DNA from 2 places in the Paenibacillus stellifer genome. Region 2 is predicted to be linked to the other one. Evidence: riboswitches for the same ligand, from Rfam matches in the RefSeq annotation. Region 2 holds a riboswitch; the other holds the start of a gene.

Region 1 (4,874 bases), 2.7 Mb from region 2:
CGATCCTGCCCGCAGACGGTATTCCTCACGGCGTGCGCTCCGCTCCCGCTCGCTTACCCGCGGGCAAATGTAGCAGAGGCTCCCGGCTTCGGTGACATCGTGCAAGATGAACTTCTTAGACAGCCTCACGTCCGGCAAGACTGTGTGGAAGGCATAGCGGAAGTCCGGTGCGCGGGTCCTCCACGATGTCCGCTTCAATGCCGAAAACCTTGCGCAGAACCTCTGGTGTCATCACTTCGCCTGGGGTTCCTTCGCTGATCACAGTGCCTGATTTGATCGCAACCATATGCTGGGCGTAGCGCGAGGCATGATTCAGGTCATGAACGACCATAATAATGGTTCTTCCTTCCCGATCATTCAGCATTTGGAGCAGCTGCAGCACTTCAAGCTGATGGGCCATATCTAGGAAGGTCGTCGGTTCATCGAGGAACAGAATTTCCGTCTCCTGTGCAAGAGCCATGGCAATCCAGGCACGCTGCCGCTGTCCGCCGGAGAGGCGTTCGATCGGCCGGTCTCCAAATGCGGTCATACCGGTAACTTCAATCGCATTCGCCACAATCCGGCGATCCTCGGAAGTCAGTGAGCCGAAGCCTTTTTGATGCGGATAGCGTCCGTAAGCAACCAATTCGGATACCGTCAGTCCGTCCGGAGCAGTGGGATTCTGCGGAAGTATAGCCAACTGGCGGGCCACTTCCTTGGTCGATTGACTGTGAATGGATTTGCCATCCAGCAGCACGCTGCCTCCGGCCGGCTTCATCAGCCGGGACATCGTTTTGAGAATCGTCGACTTCCCTGATCCGTTCGCGCCTACGAGCGCTGTGATCTTTCCGGTTGGAATGGTCAGATTGAGGTCTTTAACAATAATCGACTCCGAATATCCGATGCTTAATTGATTCGCGTTCAGGCGTTCCGCCATTTCACTTCACTCCTCATCCTCATCAAAGCGGTATAACCGCTGTAATAGTAACCGTTCATGTCCCTGCTATCAACCATCGAGCAATATAGCTCTCTTCTATATAAATGATATTGATTCTCATTATCTATGTCAACTTGAAAGATACTGAAAAATCGATATTTTCGGAAAACCTTTGTTTTTTCAGCAAAAAAACCGCCCCGGTGAACCCGGAACGGTCTTTGAGAACAAAGCAGATCTTACTAAGCTATTTATTTAAATGATAAGGCACTGTTGCGACGACAATATCTTTATGATTCATCAGATAAGTCCGGATAAACACACTTGTTTGATTATGCAGGACTGCCTGCCACCAGTGCTTCGTGATAAACTGCGGAATCAGAATCGTAATATGGTCCGTTGAGGCTGTCTTCCATTCGACCGTGTCGATAAATTTGACCAGCGGCCGTATAATGCTGCGGTAACGCGAGCGGAGCACGATCAGACGGACACCCGGGTTCCATTCCTCCCACTTCTGCTCCATCTTGCGGATCTCTTCCTCATCAAAGCCGACGTACAGCGCCACTACGTTATCGGTGAGCGACTTTGCATAGCTTAGCGAGTGAAGCACCGCGCGCGTCACGCCGGATACCGGAACGACGATCGTGCTGCCCTTGATTACCGGCTTCTCGGCATCAAGCTGAATCCGGAGCTGGTCTGCCGTATTCATATAATGCTTATGAATCCGGAAGAAGATCAGCATCACGATCGGCAGAAAGATGAAGGCTACCCACACATTCGAGAATTTCGTAATAATGAAGATCATCGTAATGGTCAGAGTTGTCAGCATCCCGATGGTGTTGACAATAAATTTCGTTCTCCACCCTGCAGGCTTCAGCTTATACCAGCGGATCATCATTCCGAGCTGGGACAGGGTGAACGGAATAAATACGCCAACTGCGTACAGCGGAATAAGATTGGTAGTCTCCCCGTGGAACGCTGCAACAAGAACCGCAGAGGCGACACCCAGAAAAATTATGCCGTTCGAGAATCCAAGCCGGTCACCGCGAACCATGAAGGCATGCGGCATGTATTTATCCTTGGCCAGCATGAACGACAGCAGCGGGAAAGCCGAGTACGCGGTGTTGGCCGCCAGGAACAGGATAGCCGCTGTAACCGCCTGAATCGCGTAGTAGAGGAAGCCGCGTCCGAAGGTCGATTCCGCGATCTGCGATACGACCGTCTCTTTCGCGTTGGGCGAAATGCCGAACCAGTAAGCGAGCAGCGTAATCCCCGTGAACATGAAACCGAGGATCAGACCCATCATCATCAGCGTCTTGGCCGCATTCTTCTCAGCCGGAGCCTTGAAGTTCGGAATGGCGTTCGATACCGCTTCAACACCGGTCAACGCCGAACACCCGGAGCTGAAGGCTTTTAGCAGCAGGAACAGGCTGACATTCGAAACGGCCGTCCCGATTTCGGGAACGTCGGCGTGTGCTCCACCGGTTGCGTACTTGATCACGCCTGTCACGATCAGAACGACGATAGACAGGACGAACAGATACACCGGAATCGCGATGAAGGAGGCCGACTCCGTCACGCCGCGAAGATTGATGATCGTCAGAATGATGATAACCGTCACGGCGATGGCTACGGCGTGGTCATGCAGGCTCGGATAAGCCGACGTGATCGCGTCCGTACCCGCCGAGGCGCTTACGGCAACCGTCAGGATGTAATCCACCAGAAGAGAACCGCCGGCCAGCAGTCCTGTTGAGACGCCCAGATTATCCTTGGCGACAATATACGCTCCCCCGCCCTGCGGGTAAGAGAAGATCGTCTGCCGGTACGACAAAATCAGAATCGCCAGCAATGCCAGAACAGCAAGAGCGATCGGCAGCGAATACCAGACCGCCGTGAAGCCGACTGTTACAAGCACGAGCAGTATTTGTTCCGTACCATAAGCGACGGATGAGAGTGCGTCGGAGGACAGAACGGCAAGTGCTTTCAGCTTGCTTAATTTCTCCTGTTCAAGCTCTGTTGACTTCCTTGGACGGCCGATCAACAGCCGTTTGACTCTGCTTACCATGTTGGATCCAGTTCCTCTCTTTGGTGAGTTGAAACGGTAATACCGTGCGCCGTTTTCAGTGGTTAATTTTCATAAATGGAGGCACAAAAATAAGCATACGGTAATGACCGCATGCTTAAGACATGATCATTATCCACTGTGGCTTACGAGGTTAGCTGGCGGATTCGGACTGTGGAAGCCCTACGGACCGAACATTTCGGTTCCGATTCACCCCTTGACCGGCTGGCGGTCATGTTGGTTCCCCCGTTTTTCCGTTATGGGAAAATTCAGCGCATATTCAACTTCTCACAAGGTCTAATATTAGTCGATAAACCCGGAGCAGTAAACAGTGAATAAGATGAAAATAAATTGAAAAACCGACTAAAAAGCGCAAATTTCCAGTAAGAAATCTTCTACTCTTTCATTCTCTTGTTTTATCCCTCAGGCTCTTGATTTTTCATTCTCCAAGGCTGTCTTCTTCAACTGACCGTTCTCTCCCGTTCCAGAGCAGCAGTCCGATCAGCACAAATGCCGTGAGCGCCAGAAGCGGAACCGTCACAAATCCGAACCAATTGAGATAGTCCTTGGTGCATGGGACGCCGATGCTGCAGGATGCAATACGTCCAAGAGCGGGTATTTTCTGTTCTGCGTAATGATAGGTCGAAATGCTCCCTCCAATTATGCACAAAGGCAAAATGTAGGGAATGATCTTCTTGTCGTTCCGGTAGGTCGCAATGCCGAGCAGCACGAACTGCGGGTACATGAAAATCCGCTGAAACCAGCACAGCTTGCAGGGTTCGTATTTAAGCACTTCGCTTAAGTAAAGACTGCCTGCTACCGCAACCAACGAGACAAACCAGGCAAGGTACAGACAGTGGCGTCTTACGAACTCCTTCATTTCGACTCTGCCGCCTTCGCCGCCGACTCGATTGCGTCTCCCACTTCGTTCAAAGCAAGGGCATTTCGGACCGCAGTCCCGTTGACAAACAGCGTCGGCGTGCTTGACACCCCATTGTCGGAGGCTGTCTTGTTATCGCGTGACAGTTCGTCGGCATAGGTGCGATTCTGGATATCAGTGCGAAGAAGTTCGTAATCGATATCGAGCTGCTCTTTTTGGGCCAACTCCACCAGCTTGTCCTCGGCAGCCCATCCTGAGTTCTCTTCTCCCTGGTTCTCGTACATCGCATCATAGAATTTCCAGAAGGCATCGCTGTTCTGATGATAGACCGACAGAGCGGCAAGAGAAGCTGTCTCGGAGTCGGGGCCGATAAACGACATATTGACGAAATACAGCGCCGCCTTGCCCGTATTGATATACTTGTCCATCAGTTCAGGCTTGACGCTATTCGTGAACTGAGCACAGGAGGGACATTGGAAATCGCCGAACTCCACAAGCTTGACCGGTGCGTCGGCCTGTCCAAGCCTTGGGAGAGTCGAATAGTCGAACTCGGCCGGCGTGGAGGCGGTGTTCTTGGTTTCTGAATCTTGGGAGGCTAAGGCAAACAGTCCGGCGAAAATCGCGATGACCAGAACCACTGAGGCGATCAGCAGTATTCGCGTTTTCTTTTTTTGGCGTTCCTGCTCCAGTCGCCGCCTCTCTTGTTGACTCTGGGCATTGGAAGGAGTGCTTCTTCTTCTCGGATTGCTCAATGTAAGTCTTTCCTTTCTGTCCCGTCGGACTTCATATTCAATAGATGATTTCTATTGGTAATAGTAAAAAGTATATAGTTCAGCTTATATCCTTGCAAATGGAAGGGAAAGGGAACTCAGCCTTCTTTCCTGTCCTGAGAGCGCCCGAACATGGACATGCACCTATTTCTGCCCTTTAAGGTTGTGATTATGCATTTTTTTCCCGGCAAAAAAAGAGCGCACGCCCATATAGGCGTCACGCTCTCCTTGCTTACGTCTGCTTCGGCT
Region 2 (4,874 bases):
GCTACGGGCTTCGCGGTCAAGAATCCCAAGACGTCGGGCGGGCGCAAAGTGTACCAGTTCTATGCCGACGACGTCCATGATTTCGCCTGGGCCGCTTCTCCGGACTTTGTCTGCGCCGAGGAGGCCTTCTCTTCGCCCGAAGTTCCGGGGGTCAAAATCAAGCTGTACCTCGACCCGCTGCATCAAGACCTTAAGGAGCGCTATTTCCAGGCAGCGGAGGCCGCGCTCAGCGCCTTCAGCAAATGGTACGGCCCCTATCCCTACACGACGCTGTCCATCGTCGTTCCTCCCCTTTCGGGCAACGGCGCCGGCGGGATGGAATATCCGACACTCATCACCGCGTTCGGGGCTGAGAGCAGCAATCCCGATACGTCGCTGGAGCGGACCGTCATTCATGAGATCGGCCATCAGTATTTCTACGGCATGGTGGCCAGCAACGAATTTGAGGAGGCCTGGCTCGATGAGAGCTTCACCTCCTACGCCGAGGATCGCCTGATGGAGCAGGAATACGGCGTGTCTCCCAACCTTCCGCTGCAGGCCAGCCTCGTGACGTCGCCCAAGCCGCTGACGCTGGATGCCTGGAAATACGGCGGGTCGGACGCCTATACCCAGAATGTCTATATCCGGGGCAAGCTGGTGCTTAAGGATATCGAACACCAGGTCGGCTCGAAGACGATGGATACGATCATGTCCACCTATGCGCGCACCTACCGTTTCCGCCACCCGTCCACCGCCGATTTTCAGAAAATCGTGGAGATAGTAACCCGCGCATCCTGGCAGGATTATTTTGACCGGTATGTCTACGGACAGGGAGCTCCCGACTTCGCAGTAGAGAACATTAAGAAATCGCGAGACAAATCCGGGAACAGCGAGTCCATAGTCACCGTCGCCAACAAAGGGAGCTTCTATCCCGGAGTCAGCGTCCGGTTCACCTTCCAGGACGGGCATGCGGTAATCAAAACCTGGGACGGCCAGGGAGACCGCACTTCGTTCAAGATCGTCTCGGCGTCTCCCCTGCTCTCGGCGGAGATCGATCCCGACCATAACGTTGTGCTTGAGACGAAGCATATGAACAATTTCCGTAAAGCGTCCCTTCCGGCCGCAGCCGTCTCGCGCTGGACGGTTAGTTTGACGAACATAATCGAAGCAGTGCTCGGAATTTATGGATGGTGAGGTGAAGTCATGAGAAACTGGATCGCCCGCGGCTGGAAAAGCGTAAAAGAACAGCTCTATATCCTGATTCTGCTATTTATCTATCGGCTGCTCTGGGGATACTGCCTGTACCGTTTCATAAGATCAGCAGTCGTCCCTGCTCTGCTGCGCTACCCTTCGGAGAATGCTGGAGGCAGCGCGTCCGGCCGGCTGCTGTACTCGGTTGAGGCCCAGCTTGGCCTGCTCCATGACCCGGCCGTGATGCGCTGGCTGTGGACCCTGCTGATTCTGGCGGCCGTCCGCCTGCTTCTTACACCCTTCATTCGTGCTGGACTGCTGTATGAGCTGCATCAGGAGAGCCGCGGAGAACGGGGTCTGTTCTTTTTTTCCGGGATGAAGAAGTATGGCTTGCCGATCCTGCTCTTCAGCGCAATCGAGTGGGTGCTCACCCTTCTCCCCCTATACTGGCTGCTCCCGAAGGGCTTGCAGTTGCTGCACACTTCACCCTCCGGACCTTCACTCCTGCTCACGGTCCTCCCCGTCCTCCTGGCCTGGCTGCTGTATGTGTGGCTCATCCGGCTGCTGCTGCTGTACATGCAGTTCGGATACACCGGAGAGACCGGCATCCTGCCATCTCTGCTCACCGCCCTTCGCCGGTTCCCTTCCGCCGCGGGCATCGGATTCCTGATGGGTGGCGGAAGCCTGCTCGTCCTTGTAATCAGCGCCGCCACAGGCCTGCTGCTTCCGGGCTTCCCTGCTCTGCTTCTCAGACAGCTTGCTCCCCTGCCCTCGCTCGTATTCGGCCTCTGGGGACTTGCCTCTCAATATCATACTTGGCGGGGAGAACGAATAAGATCCTGAGCCCCCCTGGAAAACCCTTTCATTTATGCTATTTTTCAAGAAAAAGAGTTCAGAATCCTTGACGGGAATCTGAACTCTTCTTTTATTTCCCCTTCTCCAAACTCTTCCTCGGACGAAAAGGATTTGCCAAACGAGAAAACCTCTGCTACAATGAGGCTTGTGTTGAGGGTAACAAGTTTGTAATCTTTTAAAAAGATAAGCTATTTTGACGACTGTAGTCTAATTATGTCGAATTCATATTGAGGTGCACAACAAGCCAAATCCCTGGGCACCGGGGAGCGGGGGAACCATTTCTTTGGGTGAATTGATCTCGTAACAGAGGGATCATAGGGAACCTTCAAACCGAATCCTTAAGCTAACCACGCAGGCATTTGGAAGGGGAATTTCAGTTGAAATCGTTCAAGAAGAAAATCGCAGCCGCTGCGTTGGGTGTTGTGATGGCTTTCACATTGGGTACCGGAAGCGCTTTCGCAGACTCCAAGATGGACACTGTTATCTCTAAAACAATCGGAATCTCTTATAAAACCGGCGGCACGACAACAGCCGGCTTCGACTGCTCGGGATATACCCGCTATGTCTTCACGAAACTAGGTCTTTCACTTCCTCGCACTTCTCAAGCGCAATACAAAGTAGGATCCTCCGTATCCCGCAGCGAGCTGCGCTCCGGCGATCTTGTCTTCTTCAATACGACGGGAAGAGGCGTCTCCCACGTTGGTATTTATGTCGGCAACGGCAAATTCGCCAATTCTTCCTCCTCGCACGGCGTCACGATCAGCTCACTGAGCCAGTCGTACTGGGCCAGCCGCTATGTAGGCGCCAAGCGCGTTATGAGCAAAACCGCTTATCAATCGGTCGCATACGATTAATGATCTGCAATCATTACCCACCCGGATCTGATTTCTCCGATCAATTCCGGGTTTTTTCCTATTTAAGGTAAATATACACCAGATCATTCGCCCTGAAACAGTCCCCGCGAGAAATGAAAAACAAATTTTTTTGTCGGTCCTCAAAGATGCTCAATCCCAGAGAATTCGCGGGTTTTGGACAAATTCATAGGTAAGCGCCTAAATGAAAGCGTTATAAAAATGATTACAGCTATGTACAAAATGATTGCCAAGCGGCTAAAGGTTTGTTACAATTATCGCAATGAAATCTTAGTAACATTTTTGTAATGAATATTAACGTTTTCGCGATCTTTTTGTTACGAATGAATCGCTATACATCGAAATCACAATTACAGTAGGTGCCGAGTTCCCTGAAGCAGGGAAGCGGGGGAACCATCTTTGGGTGAATTGACCTCCTATTTAAAGAGTGGTCATAGGGGACCTTCTACCGAACCCTTAAGCTAACCTCGCAGGCATTGGAAGGAGTCCAATCGTTTGAAGAAGAAGTTGGTGGCAGCATTCCTCAGTTTCTCCATCGTTCTAGCAATCGGAGCAGGCAGCGCACTCGCCGATTCCAAAATGGATAAGGTGATTGGCAGCGCGATCGGAACCAAATATGTATCCGGCGGTACAACGACGAGCGGATTTGATTGCTCCGGGTTCACCATGTATGTGTTCAATCAAATCGGAATTGATCTGCCGCATCAGTCCGGCTCCCAGTATCAGATGGGCGAAGCCGTATCCCGCAGCGAACTGCGAGCGGGGGATCTCGTGTTCTTCAACACTAGCGGAAAAGGCGTATCCCATGTCGGCATTTATGTCGGCGACGGCAAATTCGCCCATGCTTCCACTTCCAGAGGCGTTATCATTACCTCTTTGAGTGACAGCTACTATGTGAACCGCTACGTCGGCGCCAAGCGCGTTATGAGCAACACCAAGTACCAGGCTGCGGCTGCCGATGCGCAAGATGACGATAACGTTCAATAATGTACTATTAATGTAGATTTGCCCCTGCCGGTCGCTGACCGCAGGGTTTTTTATTTGATACGCGACATTTTGACCGTCTTATTTACCATTTACCCCTTTCAAAATTTGTCAAACGCCGTTTATGAAGGAAATGACAAATTTCGGCGATTTATTTGAGAAATTGGGTACGGACACCGAGGAAAGTTTTTGCGTCGGTCCGGCCCTTTTTGTATATAATTTAAATAAAGGTCAGAAGCACAGGGTCTTGACTCTTGGATAAGGAGGCCGCTGAACTTATGATTAGCTCACCTGTAATTTTTCACGCCGTCCCTATGACAGCCGCGCATGCCAAAGATATCTGCACCTGGCATTACAAGGCGCCTTACAATATTTACGGCTGGCTATCCTGGGAGCAGATGGAGGCGCTCGGCATCGAATTCGGGGATCCGCGCATCCGCCGGGAGCAGTATGTTTCGATTATGAATCAGAATGACGAGCTTTGCGGCTTTGCCCAGCTATTCCCTTTAGACGGTGAGGTCCGCACAGTAAGGCTGGGGCTCGGCATGCATCCCGATTTATGCGGCCAGGGCACCGGGCATCTGTTCGTCAGTGCAATCATCGAGGAAGCCCGCAAGCGGTATCCCCGGCGGGAAATCGACCTGGAGGTCCTCACCTGGAACCAGAGAGCGATCCGCGCTTACCGGAAGGCCGGCTTCACCATTACCGATGCTTACGAGCGCCGTACGCCAAATGGAGTTAAGCCGTTTTATTGCATGGTTTACGATAAATCGCGGGCCTGACTATAGAAGCGGATACGCAGTCGAACCAGAGGAAATTGCGGGCGTGCCATGTGACCTGCCGTTGCCGTTGTCCGGGAAGCAATAAACGGAGTATCAGCGACAAACGCCTGCAGCGGTCTTTTAGACGCCAGGAGATACACGAGAAACAGAAATACGCCTTCCATCCTGCAGCCTCGCGGCTTCAGCGAAAGAAGGCGTATTTGTTAATGCT

Evidence for each region. A riboswitch is a leader RNA that binds a small molecule or an ion and turns the genes downstream of it on or off. The one in region 2 is predicted to bind cyclic di-AMP.
Region 1: linked by a shared signal. The riboswitch ahead of PSTEL_RS14490 (APC family permease) and the one ahead of PSTEL_RS00850 (C40 family peptidase) in region 2 are both predicted to bind cyclic di-AMP.

Annotation. Positions count from the first base shown of each region.
Region 1 covers NZ_CP009286.1:3,138,163-3,143,036, forward strand. Annotated here, with positions in the region: gene PSTEL_RS14485 (ABC transporter ATP-binding protein) at 116-916, opposite strand; gene PSTEL_RS14490 (APC family permease) at 1,161-2,978, opposite strand; cyclic di-AMP (ydaO/yuaA leader) riboswitch at 3,104-3,260, opposite strand; gene PSTEL_RS14495 (disulfide oxidoreductase) at 3,415-3,855, opposite strand; gene PSTEL_RS14500 (DsbA family protein) at 3,852-4,607, opposite strand.
Region 2 covers NZ_CP009286.1:148,907-153,780, reverse strand. Annotated here, with positions in the region: gene PSTEL_RS00860 (M1 family metallopeptidase) at 1-1,173, shown strand, start outside; gene PSTEL_RS00855 (hypothetical protein) at 1,183-2,013, shown strand; cyclic di-AMP (ydaO/yuaA leader) riboswitch at 2,258-2,398, shown strand; gene PSTEL_RS00850 (C40 family peptidase) at 2,451-2,879, shown strand; cyclic di-AMP (ydaO/yuaA leader) riboswitch at 3,248-3,388, shown strand; gene PSTEL_RS00845 (C40 family peptidase) at 3,393-3,884, shown strand; gene PSTEL_RS00840 (GNAT family N-acetyltransferase) at 4,160-4,663, shown strand.